2 regions of the Streptomyces sp. NPDC005648 genome follow, and region 1 is predicted to be linked to the other one. Evidence: riboswitches for the same ligand, from Rfam matches in the RefSeq annotation. Region 1 holds a riboswitch; the other holds the start of a gene.
The links. Region 1 has a riboswitch for cyclic di-AMP ahead of ABZT17_RS27820 (transglycosylase SLT domain-containing protein). Riboswitches for the same ligand answer to the same signal wherever they lie in the genome.
Positions count from the first base shown of each region.

Region 2: linked by a shared signal. The riboswitch ahead of ABZT17_RS01995 (NlpC/P60 family protein) and the one ahead of ABZT17_RS27820 (transglycosylase SLT domain-containing protein) in region 1 are both predicted to bind cyclic di-AMP.

Region 1 covers NZ_JBEXCS010000054.1:46,148-53,110, forward strand. Annotated here, with positions in the region: gene ABZT17_RS27810 (FAD-dependent oxidoreductase) at 1-1,032, shown strand, start outside; gene ABZT17_RS27815 (HAD family hydrolase) at 1,287-2,090, shown strand; gene ABZT17_RS27820 (transglycosylase SLT domain-containing protein) at 2,138-2,620, opposite strand; cyclic di-AMP (ydaO/yuaA leader) riboswitch at 2,627-2,818, opposite strand; gene ABZT17_RS27825 (polyprenyl synthetase family protein) at 3,372-4,382, shown strand; gene ABZT17_RS27830 (CHRD domain-containing protein) at 4,633-5,649, shown strand; gene ABZT17_RS27835 (sigma-E factor regulatory protein RseB domain-containing protein) at 5,940-6,963, shown strand, end outside.
Region 2 covers NZ_JBEXCS010000002.1:135,295-142,257, reverse strand. Annotated here, with positions in the region: gene pcrA (DNA helicase PcrA) at 94-2,580, opposite strand; cyclic di-AMP (ydaO/yuaA leader) riboswitch at 2,811-2,982, shown strand; gene ABZT17_RS01995 (NlpC/P60 family protein) at 2,991-4,151, shown strand; gene ABZT17_RS01990 (tellurite resistance/C4-dicarboxylate transporter family protein) at 4,380-5,381, shown strand; gene ABZT17_RS01985 (hypothetical protein) at 5,359-5,712, opposite strand; gene ABZT17_RS01980 (NlpC/P60 family protein) at 6,180-6,963, shown strand, end outside.

The DNA.
Region 1 (6,963 bases):
GACGCGCCGCAGCCCGGCCACAGGCTGGCCGACTACTGCGACGCCGCCGGCGTCAAACGCCTGGTGACGGACGAGGACATCATTCCGGTGGAGACCTTCATCGCCTACGGCGAGTGGTTCCAGCAGAAGCTGGTCCCCGAACTGGAGCGGGTGCGGGTGGTGTCGGTGGACGGCCGCAAGGGCGGCGGTTTTGAACTCAAGCTGGACTCCGGCGAGTTGTTCACCGCGCGCGCCGTCGTCGTGGCGACCGGCCTGTCCGGACTCGCCCACCTGCCCGCCGAGCTCGCCACCGCCGCGGCGGACGGACCCACCCCCACGGGCCCCGTCTCGCACAGCTCCCAGCACCACGACCTCACCCGCTACTCCGGCAAGGACCTGATCGTCGTCGGCGCCGGACAGTCCGCGCTGGAGACGGCGGCCCTCGCGGCCGAGGCGGGCGCGCAGGTGCGGGTGGTCTCCCGCGGCAGCGGCAGGGTCGCCTTCGGCGCGCCGCCCTGGAAGCAGCCCAGGCTGCGCCCGGAGTCGCCCTTCGGCCGCGCCTGGTCCCTGTGGGCCCTCAGCTACTACCCGCACCCCTACCGCTACCTCCCGGCCCAGACCCGCCACTACCTGGTCCGCCGTGTCCTCGGCCCGCTCGGCGCGTGGTGGCTGCGCGACCGCTTCGAGGGCAAGGTCCAGGTCAGCGAGGTCGACCGGATCGTCCGCGCGGACGCGGACGGCGACGGCGCCACACTGTCGGTCCGCACCCATGGCGGCCAGACCGAGAAGCTGTCGGCCGACCACGTCATCGCGGCGACCGGCTACCGGGTCGATGTCGCGGCGATGGACTTCCTCGGCCCCGAACTGCGCACCCATGTGGCCGTGAGCCGCGGGACGCCCAGGCTGGGCGCCGGGTACGTCTCCTCGGTCCCCGGCCTGTACTTCACCGGCCTCCCGGCGGCCGGCTCGTACGGCCCGGTGATGCGCTTCGTGTGCGGCACCGAGTTCGCCTCGCCGAGGCTCGCCAAGCATCTGGCGGCGGCGCACGCCTGATCCCCTCACCACCACGGCCCCCGATCCGTCAGTCCAGTGGGTGCGACGGAACCAGCCTCGCACCCACCACTGACAACAGCCCTCGGACGCGGCGCCGACGGGTCTCGAACGCGGCGTTGCGAGGGCCCGTCGGAGTCACCCGGTGACCACAAGGGTCCGTGGTGGTACGGAAGTTGACCGAGGGGCGACCGTGAACAAGGCGGTCGACCGGTTCGCGATGAGTCGGTGGTGCGTCCTGTCCGTATTCTCTGATCATGGCCGCACCCACCGCATATGCACTCATCGCCACAGACCTGGACGGCACGCTGCTCAGAGGCGACGACACGCTCTCCGACCGGTCCGTCGCCGCCCTCGCGCGCGTGGCGAAGGCCGGCGCCCGGCACCTCGTGGTGACCGGCCGCCCGGCCCCGAGAGTGCGGCCGCTCCTCGACGACCTCGGCAGCAGGGGGCTCGCGGTGTGCGGACAGGGCGCGCAGGTGTACGACGCCGGCGCGGACCGTCTGCTGTGGTCCGTCACCCTGGACCGGGAGCTCGCCGAGACGGCCCTCGGCAAGATCGAGGCCGAGGTCGGCCAGGTCTACGCGGCCGTCGACCAGGACGGCGTGGACGGCCTCACGCTCATCGAGCCGGGCTATCTGATGCCGCACCCCACACTGCCCGCGGTACGGGTCGAGCGCCGCGACGACCTGTGGTGCGAGCCGATCAGCAAGGTGCTGCTGCGCCACCCGGACCTGTCCGACGACGAGTTGGCGACCACCGCGCGCGCGGTGGTCGGTTCCCTGGCCACCGTCACCATGTCCGGGCCCGGCACCGTCGAACTGCAGCCATGCGGCATCACCAAGGCCACGGGCCTCGCCCTCGCCGCGGAACACCTGGGCCTGGGCCCACGGGAGACGATCGCCTTCGGGGACATGCCCAACGACATCCCCATGTTCGACTGGGCCGCCCATGGGGTCGCCATGGCCAACGCCCATCCCGAACTCAAGGCGGTGGCCGACGAGATCACCCTGTCGAACGAGGACGACGGCATCGCCGTCGTCCTCGAAACACTCTTCTGAACGGACCGAGCGGACCGACCCGAGCGGACCGGGCCGGACCGACGGGCTCAGTAAGCGCCGTACACGTTGTCGATCGAGCCGTAGCGCGCGGCCGCGTAGTTGCAGGCGGCGGTGATGTTGGCGACCGGGTCGTACGGATCCCACGCCGTGCCGCTGACGTGGTACGCGGCGAAGGTCGGGTCGATCACCTGGAGCAGGCCCTTGGAGGGGGTGCCGGCCAGGGCGTTCGAGTCCCAGTTGTTGATGGCGTACGGATTGCCGGACGACTCGCGGATCACGTTGCGGTAGATGCCGTCGTACGACCCCGGGATGCCGTGCTGGGCCATGACCTGCAGCGAGGCCCGGATCCAGCCGTCGAGGTTGTTGGCGTAGCCCAGCGAGGAGGCGGTGACCACGGACGTGGTGGCCGCGGAGGCGCTGGTCGCGCCGATGACCGGGAGGGCGAGTACGGCGGCGCCCGTGCCGATGACGGCGAGCTTGCGGGCGAGGCGGGAGCTTCTGGAGCGGCGGCGGTGAGCGGCAGCAGGCATGACGGGGTTTCCTCTCCGGCGCCTGCGAGGTGAGCTGTCGGGTTCGGGCGGGAGCTGCCCGGCCGTACCGTCGTAGGACGACACGACTACACCCCGAGCCGGTTCCGGAATGTCCGAAGACATCCAGGGTCGGCGACTTACCTGGGTCCCCCGCTCCTGCCGTGCGTTCTCGGTGGATGGTTCGGGCGGCGGCAGGATTAGGCGTCCGCCCGACAGGCCGGGAACGTATGCGAGAGCACATGTCCGGAACAAGTGCCGGATTCACACATCGGGCCGTTTGACCTCGGTGTGGGGTGTTTGGGGTGCTTGATCCTTTGCGGCCGCCAAGCCTCAACTGGCATGCCGGAAAAGGCGGATCGGCCGAAATGCACCGGAATGTGGATCATGACCCGAGGTGAGCCAAGTCACGGGCTTTCGCAAGAGTGGTAAATCGGGCAATGACCCCAACTCATAGTCAAATGCCAGTCGGTGGAATCCGCTCATCTCACGCGGACCGGCAAAAGTCCCCCGGGTCCGCCGGAGGGCGCCCGTGTGCCGCCATCACCCGGTCGGGTGATGTGTCGAGTGGATAAATATCCGTTGTTATCGGTCGATCAGAAACATACCGGGCGTGATCCGATACCGCCCCTGCTGGACGGGTGGGCGGCATGGGTGATCGAAAGGTGACCGGATACGCTGACTTGAGTGAAGGCAGCGACCTATCGACAAACCGTGTAACCGCCAGTAGACACCAGCAGACAGGAGACCCCTCGTGACCGTCGTCGGGCCGTTCGGGCTGAGCGTGCGGGACCAGGCTCTGGAAGCCGATGTCCAGGCCGGATTGGCGGCCGTCGAGGAGGGCTTGCTCGAGGCCACCAAGAGCGAGGTCCCCTTCATCACGGAGGCCGCCCAGCACCTGGTGCGGGCGGGTGGAAAGCGCTTCCGGCCGCTGCTGGTGATGCTTGCCGCCCAGTTCGGTGACCCCTACGCCCCCGGAGTCGTACCGTCGGCCGTGGTGGTGGAGCTGACCCACCTGGCGACGCTGTACCACGACGACGTCATGGACGAGGCGGCCGTACGGCGCGGGGTGGACAGCGCGAACACCCGCTGGGGCAACTCGGTGGCGGTCCTGACCGGCGACTTCCTGTTCGCGCGCGCGTCGCACATCCTGGCGGACCTCGGCCCGGAGGCCGTCCGGGTCCAGGCCGAGGCGTTCGAACGCCTGGTCACCGGACAGATCCTGGAGACGGCGGGCCCCCAGGACGGCCGCGACCCGGTCGAGCACTACCTGGACGTGCTCAGCGGCAAGACGGGCTCCCTGGTGGCGGTCTCGTGCCGCTTCGGCGCCATGATGTCGGGCGCCGACGAGACGGTGGTGGACGTCCTCACCCAGTACGGCGAGCGCCTGGGCGTCGCCTTCCAGCTCGCCGACGACGTACTGGACATCGCGTCCGACTCCCGCGAGTCGGGCAAGACGCCGGGTACGGACCTGCGCGAGGGCATCCCGACCCTTCCGGTGCTGCGGCTGCGGGAGCGGGCGGAGCGGCTGGGACTGGCCGAGGACATCGCCCTGCGCGAGCTCCTGGACTCCGACCTCACCGATGACGCGCGGCACGCCGAGGCGCTGGCCGGGCTGCGGGCGCACCCCGCGCTGGAGCAGGCCCGCCGGGACACCGTGCGGTACGCGGAGGACGCCCGCTCCGCTCTGGCGCCCCTTCCGGAATGCGACGCGAAGGCCGCTCTGGCGGAGATGTGCGACGCGGTGGTCCACCGGGCGGGCTGACCCCTGCCGCTGCCCTTTCGGTCCCCCCGGATGTTCATCTTCTGCACCCCCGTAGGCCCGAACGGACCTTGTCCCCGGCTGCCGGGACGGGCTGGGATTGCCGGGCCGGTGGTTACCGCCGACCGGCGACCGGCCCGCTGTGATGCACGTCACAAGCCTGGACTGAGTCCAATCTAAGATCCCTTCCGTACTCATACCCAGAAGGCCGACGCAGGGGGTGTCGGCCGGTCTACGGGGAGAAAACAACATCATGGGCAAGAACACGACGTTCTCGAAGCGCCGTAAGAGCCTGATCGTCACCGCCGTCGCGGTGGCCACCGCCGGCGGCGTCGCCGCGATGGTCATTCCCGCCTACGGCGCCACCGGCACCCGCACCGACCACGCGGGCCACGCCGGCATGAACGAGCAGGGCATCGTCACACAGAGCGGGACCGTCTCCGGCGGCACCGGAGGAACCCTTCTCGCCACCAGCCTGCGCGGCGCCAACGAGGTGCCCGTCGCCGGTGGCCCGGCCGTGGGCGACAAGGACGGCGCCGCACTCGAGTTCATCAAGGTCAAGGGCGACAAGGTGTCCGTCGCCGTCACCTGGCGCGGCACCGGCAAGCCGACCATGCTCCACATCCACCAGGGCGCCAAGGGCACCAACGGCGGCGTCAAGGTCGACTTCAGCAAGCTGCTCAAGAACAGCCGGCGCCACAGCGTCACCGGCACCGTCAAGGTCGAGGACCCGGCCCTGCTCGACGCGCTGAAGAACGACCCCGGTTCGTTCTACGCCAACCTGCACACGGCCGAGTTCCCGGGCGGCGCCGTCCGAGGCCAGCTCCACAAGGTCACCGTCGCCGCCTTCGACTTCCGTGACGCCTTCGACAACTTCCAGGCGTCCGTGGTCAAGGGCAGGCAGATCTACGAGTGCAAGCCCACCGACGCCGGCGGCTACGCCTTCGCCCAGCGCGACGTCAGCGCCCTGCTCGGCGGCGGCATCCGGCACTCCTTCGTCGCCCCCAACTCCGGTACACCGCAGTGGGTCGCGCCCGACGGCAGCGCCGTCACCGGAGCCGTCCAGTCCAAGACCCCGAACGGCAACGGCAACATCCCCGAGCTCGACCTCAAGGCCACCCGGTCCGGGAAGCACCACGGCCTGCTCGCCGGCACCGCGGAGATCCTGCGGCTGAACACCGTCGGCGGCGTCGCCCCGACCGGCTCCTGCGAGCCCGGCACCATCGTCGGCGTCCCGTACTCGGCGGACTACGTGTTCGTGCAGGGCTGACACGGGTACGTGTTCGTGCGGCACGGACACGGGAGTTGAGGGCCGGCAAGGCCTGCTCGGGCGGTGTCCTCCCCCTGCGACCCCTACGGATCGGGGGAGGCGCCGCCCTCTCGTGTCATACCCCAGGTGTACATGGAGTTGCCTCCGCGGTCTGACGCTTCTCCCTGGCCGATTTGGTGAACTGGAGACAACGGAAAACACCACTCCTCACCGATTCGGGTGAGAATGGCGGCTACGGGGTGGATGCACGGGAGTTGAAAGCCGCCGCCGACGACGGAGGTAGCGCACACATGGCACCGTACGAATCCGACGACAGCACGAGCGCCGGGGAGGTCGACGACCTGGGCACCGGCCGGCGCAAGGCAGCGCGGTACGTCGTCCCGGTCGCGGTGGTGGGGGTGGCGGCGGCGACCATCGGCCTCGTCCCCGCGCTCGCCGACTCCGGCGACCCCAACCTGCCGAAGATCAGCGCAGAGCAACTCATCGAGAAGATCGCCAAGTCGGACGTGCAGCAGATGTCCGGCACCGTGAAGATCACCACGGACCTGGGCCTGCCCGACCTCGGCGGCCTGGAGAACAGCCTGGTGTCCGGCGCCACCAAGGGCTCCGGCTCCGGCGACGGAACCTCCGCCGACCCCACGGCCAAGCTGACCGAACTCGCCTCCGGCACCCACACCTTGCGCGTCGCGGCCGACGGCCCGGACAGGCAGAAGCTCTCCCTGCTGGAAAACGCGGCGGAATACAGCCTCATCCACAACGGCAAGGACGTCTGGGGCTACGACAGCCAGTCGAACGAGGTCTACCACTCCACCGCACCGGACAGCGCCTCCGCGAAGAAGCGGCACGAGGAGCCCCCGGCCACACCCGACCAGCTCGCCAAGGACGCCCTCAAGGCGGCCGACGACACCACCTCGATCACCGTCCAGGGCACCGCGCAGGTCGCGGGCCGGGACGCCTACCGCCTGGTCATCAAGCCCAAGGACGCGGGCTCGACGGTCGGTCAGATCACCGTCGCCGTCGACGCGAAGACCGGGCTTCCGCTGAAGTTCACGCTGACCCCGGCGAGCGGCGGCGCCGCCGTGATCGACGCCGGCTTCACCCGGATCAGCTTCTCGAAGCCCGCCGCCTCGACCTTCGACTTCAAGGTGCCCAAGGGCGCGAAGGTCACCGAGGACAAGCAGTCCGACCACAAGTCCGCCCCGCTCGAGGGTCTCAAGGGCGACGACAAGACCGGCGGGACGGAGAAGAAGGGCAAGCCCGGCGAGGACCACGCCAAGGGCCCCGACGGGCTGAACGTCCTGGGCAAGGGCTGGG
Region 2 (6,963 bases), on a different contig from region 1:
ACAACTTCCTTGTGAGCCCCCGCACTTCCTTGTGAGCCCCGCGCTGTTCGGCCTTCCTTGTGAGCCCCCGCTGTTCGGCGGGGGCTCATCCCGTCAGAGCTTCTCCACCGGCGCGTACCGCAGCAGCAGCCGCTTCGGCTTGGCGTCGCCGAAGTCGATCGTCGCCTCCGCGTTCCCGCCCGTACCCTTCACCGCGACCACCGTGCCGAGGCCGAACTGGTCGTGGGTGACCCGGTCGCCGACGGCCAGCGAGACCACCGGCTTGTCGGAGGCGCGGCTCGTCGCGAAGCCCGACGCGCCCGATGCCGAGGAACGCGAGCGGGAGGACGACAGGGAGGCCGCCACGCCCGACGCGGGGCCGGAGGAGACCGGGGCGGTGGCGCCCGTCCGTTTCCAGTCGACGTGCTGGGCCGGGATCTCCTCCAGGAAGCGGGAGGGCGGGTTGTACGACGGCTGGCCCCAGGCGCTGCGCAGCGAGGACCGGGTGAGATACAGCCGCTCACGCGCGCGCGTGATGCCGACGTACGCGAGCCTGCGCTCCTCCTCCAGCTCCTTGGTCTGGCCGAGGGCACGCATGTGCGGGAAGACGCCGTCCTCCATGCCGGTGAGGAAGACCACCGGGAACTCGAGGCCCTTGGCGGTGTGCAGGGTCATCAGGGTGATGACTCCGGAGCCGTCCTCCTCCTCGTCCGGGATCTGGTCGGAGTCGGCGACGAGCGCGACCCGCTCCAGGAAGTCGGCGAGCCCGGCGGACTGCTCACCCTCCCCGGTCTCCTGCTCGAACTCCAGGGCGACGGCGGCGAGTTCCTGGAGGTTCTCGATCCGGGTCTCGTCCTGCGGGTCGGTGGAGGCCTGCAACTCGGCCAGGTAACCGGTCCGTTCGAGCACCGCCTCCAGGACGGTCGCGGGGCCCGCGCCGGACTCGACGACCGTGCGGAGGTCCTCCATCAGCGTGTTGAACTTCTTGACGGCGTTGGTGGAGCGCGCGGCCATGCCGTACGCCTCGTCGACGCGGCGCAGCGCCTGCGCGAAGCTGATCTTCTCGCGCTGGGAGAGGGCGTCGATCATCGCCTCCGCGCGGTCGCCGATGCCGCGCTTGGGCACGTTGAGGATGCGGCGCAGCGGCACCGAGTCCTCGGGGTTGGCGAGCACCCGCAGATAGGCCAGGACGTCCCTGACCTCCTTGCGCTCGTAGAAGCGGACCCCGCCGACGACCTTGTAGGGCAGGCCGACGCGGATGAAGACCTCTTCGAAGACACGGGACTGGGCGTTCGTACGGTAGAAGACGGCGACGTCGCCGGCCTTGGCGTCACCCGAGTCCGTCAGTCGGTCTATCTCCTCGGCGACGAACTGGGCCTCGTCGTGCTCGGTGTCGGCGACGTAGCCGGTGATGCGCGCGCCCGCGCCCGCGTTGGTCCAGAGGTTCTTGGGGCGGCGGGACTCGTTGCGCTCGATGACCGCGTTGGCGGCGGAGAGGATCGTCTGGGTGGAGCGGTAGTTCTGCTCCAGGAGGATCGTCGTCGCGTCCGGGTAGTCCTCCTCGAACTGGAGGATGTTGCGGATCGTCGCGCCGCGGAAGGCGTAGATCGACTGGTCGGCGTCACCGACGACACAGAGCTCGGCGGGCGGGACGTCGTACTCGTTCGGGGGGACGTCGACGGGGTGCTCGCTAGTCCCCACCAGCTCGCGCACGAGGGCGTACTGGGCGTGGTTGGTGTCCTGGTACTCGTCGACCAGGACGTGTCGGAAACGGCGGCGGTAGTGCTCGGCGACGTCCGGGAAGGCGCGCAGCAGATTGACCGTCGTCATGATCAGGTCGTCGAAGTCGAGGGCGTTCGCCTCACGCAGCCGCGACTGGTACATGGCGTAGGCCTGGGCGAGGGTCTTCTCGAAGCCGTCGGTGGCCTGGGCCGCGAAGTCCTCCTCGTCGATCAGCTCGTTCTTCAGGTTGCTGATCTTGGCGCTGAAGGACTTCGGGGGGTAGCGCTTGGGGTCGAGGTCCAGGTCGCGGCAGACCAGGGCCATCAGACGCTTGGAGTCGGCGGCGTCGTAGATCGAGAAGGACGACGTGAACCCGAGTTTCTTGCTCTCGCGGCGCAGGATGCGCACGCACGCGCTGTGGAAGGTCATCACCCACATCGCGTTCGCCCGCGGGCCGACGAGCTGCTCGACGCGCTCCTTCATCTCGCCGGCGGCCTTGTTGGTGAAGGTGATCGCGAGGATCTGGCCCGGGTGCACATTCCGCTCGGCGAGCAGGTGGGCGATGCGGTGGGTGAGGACGCGGGTCTTGCCGGAGCCGGCGCCGGCCACGATGAGCAGGGGGCTGCCCGCGTGGACGACGGCCGCGCGCTGGTTCTCGTTCAGCCCCTCCAGGAGGGCGGCCGCGTCGAGCACCGGGCGGGGCGCGCCGTCGCGGTAGTAGGCGTCCCGGTCCGGCGGCACGTCGAACTTCCCGCCGAACAGATCATCCGGAACGGGCTCCGGCACATGATCGTCCTCGGGCGGTGGCGGGGGCTCCTCCTCGCGCCCGCGTGGGGCCTGGAGGTCCGCCAGGAAGCTGTCGTCAAAGAGGCTGCTCATCGCTCTCCGAGTCTAGGCCGCCCCACTGACAGCCCGCCGCCGCCCTGAGAACATCCACCGAATCACCCTTGGCGACAGCGCTGTCACACCGTGCGATCGAAGGGCACGCCCTGACCGAAGGTCACGAAAACGTATCGGGCATATCGAACATCAACCTTCACATGAGCCACACGAGTTGGCTACCGTTCTGAGCAGGCCGTACGCCCCCCACCGGCGAACCCCGCCGGGCCGTACGCCCTCCGCCGAGTCCGGAGCGCCGCCGCGCGGCCGGAGCCGGGGACCCACACCGACCTTGGGGTGAATCGGCCCAACCGCCCTTCCGGGCACGGGCCGTAGGGCAACCCTTCCGAACCACCCGCCCGAACCCGACAGCTGACTCGGTAGGCGGAACATGGAAGGAGTCGCCTCCTTTGGCGTCGCACCGCAAGTCGCGCCCCGCGGGTACGCGCGTAGCAGGCATACGCACCCCCGCTCTCGCCACGGCCGCCCTCACCTCCGTGGCCCTGCTGTCCCAGACGGCCGACGCCACCCCCTCGGCGGACGGCAGTCCGAGCCTGGAGGAAGTCGAGAAGAAGGTCGACGACCTCTACCGGCAGGCCGAGTCGGCCACCGAGAACTACAACGCGGCGAAGGAGAAGACGACCAAGCAGCGCAAGCGCGTCGACAGCCTCCTCGACGACGTCGCCAAGCGCGCCCAGAAGCTCAACGAGCAGCGGCAGCGGCTCGGTTCCCTCGCCGCCGCGCAGTACCGGACCGGTGCCGCCGCGCCGGACACGGCGACCTTCCTGCTCGCCGACTCCCCGCAGGACTATTTCGATCAGACGCAGCTGATGGGGCGGCTGACCTCCCGTCAGAAGAGCGAGGTCGACGACTACTTCGCCGAGCAGTCCGCCACGATGACGAAGCGCGAGGAGGCCTCCGAGAGCCTGCGGACGCTCACCGAGTCGCAGAGCGATCTGCAGACCGCCAAGGCCGCGGTGCAGAAGAAGCTCACCGACGCGCGCGAGCTGCTGTCGAAGCTGGACGCCGAGGAGAAGGCACGGCTCGCCGAGATCGAGAAGCGGAAGCAGGAGGCGGCCGACCGCAAGGCCGCGGAGCTGGCCAAGGAGCAGGCGGCCGAGCAGCGCGCCGAGGAGGCCGCGGCCCAGGAGAGCGGCTCGTCGTCCGACACGAGCGCCTCCGACAGCTCCGGCATCTCCGGCGCCACGTACTCCACCGAAGCCGCCAAGGCTCTCGCCTTCGCCCGCGCGCAGATCGGCAAGCCGTACGTCTGGGGCGCCGCCGGCCCCGGCTCCTACGACTGCTCCGGCCTCACCCAGGCCGCCTGGAAGGCCGCCGGCGCCACCCTCCCGCGCACCACCTACGACCAGGTGAACGCCGGCACGACCGTCTCCCTCGCCGACGCCCGGCCCGGCGACCTGATCTTCTTCTACGACGACATCAGCCACGTCGGCCTCTACATCGGCAACGGCATGATGATCCACGCCCCGAAGCCGGGCGCGTACGTCCGCGAGGAGTCGATCTACTACGGTGGCGAGTCCATCATCCACAGCGTGGTACGGCCTGCCTGAGCAGCGGTTCGCCCTGGAGCGGTACGGCACGCGCGCGTGGGGTGCGCAGTCGGGCGCGCTTGGAGCTGGCAAGCGGGCGCGTGCAGCTTGCAAGCGGGCGCGCGTGGAGTGTGGGGGCAGGCAGACATGGTCGTGCGCCCCTCCTTCCCCCCTGCGCTCGCGCGTATTTCTTCGCGCCCGTGCGCGTGCCCCCCTCCCACCCCGTCCCGCGCTCCTTAGCATCGGCGCATGTCCGGCCTCTCCCAGCTCGCCCATGTTTCTCCGCTCCGTCCTCTACGTGACTGGTGGGCCGAGCGGCCGCCGGCGGCCGGGGCCGCCGTGATGGCGAGCGGCATCGTGTCGGTCGGACTGAATCTGGCGGGGTACGAGGTCGCGTCACGCGTCGCGCTCGGATTGGCCTGCGCGTCCTGGGTGGGGTTGGCGGCTGACTTCGTCGCGCGGTGGGTGTGGCAGCGGGAGAGGTGGCGGCAGGAGGCGATGACACCGGGGTCGCTCACCGCCGTCGCGGCGACCGCCGTGCTCGGGACCCGTATCTCCGCGCTCGGCTGGAACACCCTCGCCGCGGCCCTGCTCACGCTGGCGGCCGCGCTGTGGCCGGTGCTGCTCGTGGGCGTCGTACGGCACTGGCAGCGGCGCATGTCGGGAGCGGTGTTCCTGTGTTGTGTGGCCACACAGGGGCTTGTCGTGCTCGGGGCCGCACTCGCCGCGGCAGAGGCGGCGGCATGGCTCGCGCACACCGCGCTCGTACTGTTCTGGCTCGGTCTCGTTCTCTACGGCTTCGCGCTGGCCAGGTTCGACCCGCGCCAGGTCGTCGAAGGCGCCGGGGACCACTGGGTGGCCGGCGGCGCGCTCGCGATCTCGGCGCTCGCGGGGTCGAAGCTGGTGGCCGCGGACAGCGCCCGGCTGTACCTGTGGAGCGGCGACGACCGCGCCGTACTGCGGACCGTGACCGTCGCGCTCGTGGTGCTGGACCTGACCTGGTACGCCGTCCTGCTGGCCGCCGAGGCGGTACGGCCACGGCTCGGCTACGACGTCCGCCGCTGGGCCACCGTGTTCCCGATGGGGATGACCGCGGCGGCAATGCTGTCCGTCGCCGCCGCCCTCGGCATCCCGGGGCTGAAGGGGCCGGGTCAGGTGCTGCTGTGGATCGCGGTGGCGGCGTGGCTGGCGGTGGCCGCGGGGGCCGTGGCAGCGGCCAGGGCGAACCTCAGGTCCACAGCACAGCGATGAAGATGTTCGCCGTGGTGAGCGCGCCGACCACCCCGAACATGCTCTTGTCCACGCTCTCCTCGTCCCGCTTCACATAGACCAGTCCGAGGATCACGATCAGCAGGGCCAGCTTGAGGCCGATCTTGATGTTGTTGACGTGATGGTCGTCGGCCTGGTTGAGGCCGACCAGGATCGCGCCGGTGACCAGCATGGTCAGCGCCCCATGCAGCATCCCGGGGACGAAACGGGCCGTGCCCTGGCCCATCGCCTTCATCTGCGTGAGGAAGCCGCCGAGGAGCGCGGCGATGCCGACGATGTGCAGGCCGACGAAGAGATGGATGAGTACGTCCATGAGGCCGGAGCTTAGACAGAGGCCTCTGGTGCCTCCGACACCGGCCCACGCCAACCGCTCCCGGAAGCACCGCTCCCGGAAGCACGGTTCCCGGAGGAACTCCGCACGGCACACGGTTCTTGCATATATGCGGCCCATAGCAGTCCATCACCCCCACGCGCCCCGAAACCGTCACTTCGGTCAGCGCACCACGCGAACCCGACGGCCCGGAGCCTGGATCACGGTCGTATACGGTCACCCGGCGGTCTGCTCGCGGCACTTCCGTACATGGCGTTACCAAGCCGACACAGCCAGGTTTAGCGTCCTCCACCAGGTGACCGGCTCCCCACCGCCGCCCGGGCCAGGGGCGGCAGTCGGCCACCACCGCCGAGAAGGTCCGGCGGTGGCCCGCTCCCCCTGTGCGGGCCGCCGCCGGACGCGTAAGCCGCCTCGCACGGGGCGGTCGTACGAAAGGACGTGCAGTCCACGTGGCAGCGCACCGCAAGCCTGGTCGGCGAACAGCACTCGGGGGCAGCACCGCCCGTACCGCCTTCACGATCGCCCTGGCGGGCGCCGCGACCGCCACGGCCTTCGACGGGACCGGACAGGCCGAGCCGAACCTCACCCCGGCTCAGGTCAAGGCACGGGTGGACAAGCTGTACCAGGAGGCGGAGGTCGCCACCGAGAAGTACGACGGCGCGAAGGAGAAGGCCGACGCCGCCGAGCGCCGGCTGTCGACCCTCCGCGACGAGGCGGCGCGCAAGACGGACGCGCTCAACTCGGCGCGGGACGCGCTGGGTTCGACGGCCGCCGCGCAGTACCGCGGCGGCGGCCTCGACCCGGCGCTGCAGCTCGTTCTCTCCAGCGACCCCGAGAAGTACCTGGACAGCGCCGAGTTCGTCGACCGGATCGGCACCCGGCAGGCGGCGGCGGTCGCGGACGTACGCCAACAGCTGCGCGCCATCGAGCAGTTGCGCGGCGCCGCGCGCATCGAGCTCGCCGCGCTGAAGGCCCGCCAGGCGGAGTTGGAGCGGGAGAAGAAGACGATCACCGGAAAGCTGGCCGCGGCACGGCAGTTGCTGTCCCAGCTGTCCCCCGAGGAGCGCGGACGGCTCGGGGTGGACGGCTCGGGCACCGGCCGCGCCTCACGCTCCGGCTCCGACGGGCGGGTCGGACTGGAAGCCCCCGGCCCGGCCACGGCCGCGGCGCCCGATTCCCGTGCCGCCGCGGCCGTCTCCTACGCCTACTCCAAGCTCGGCAGCCCCTATGTGT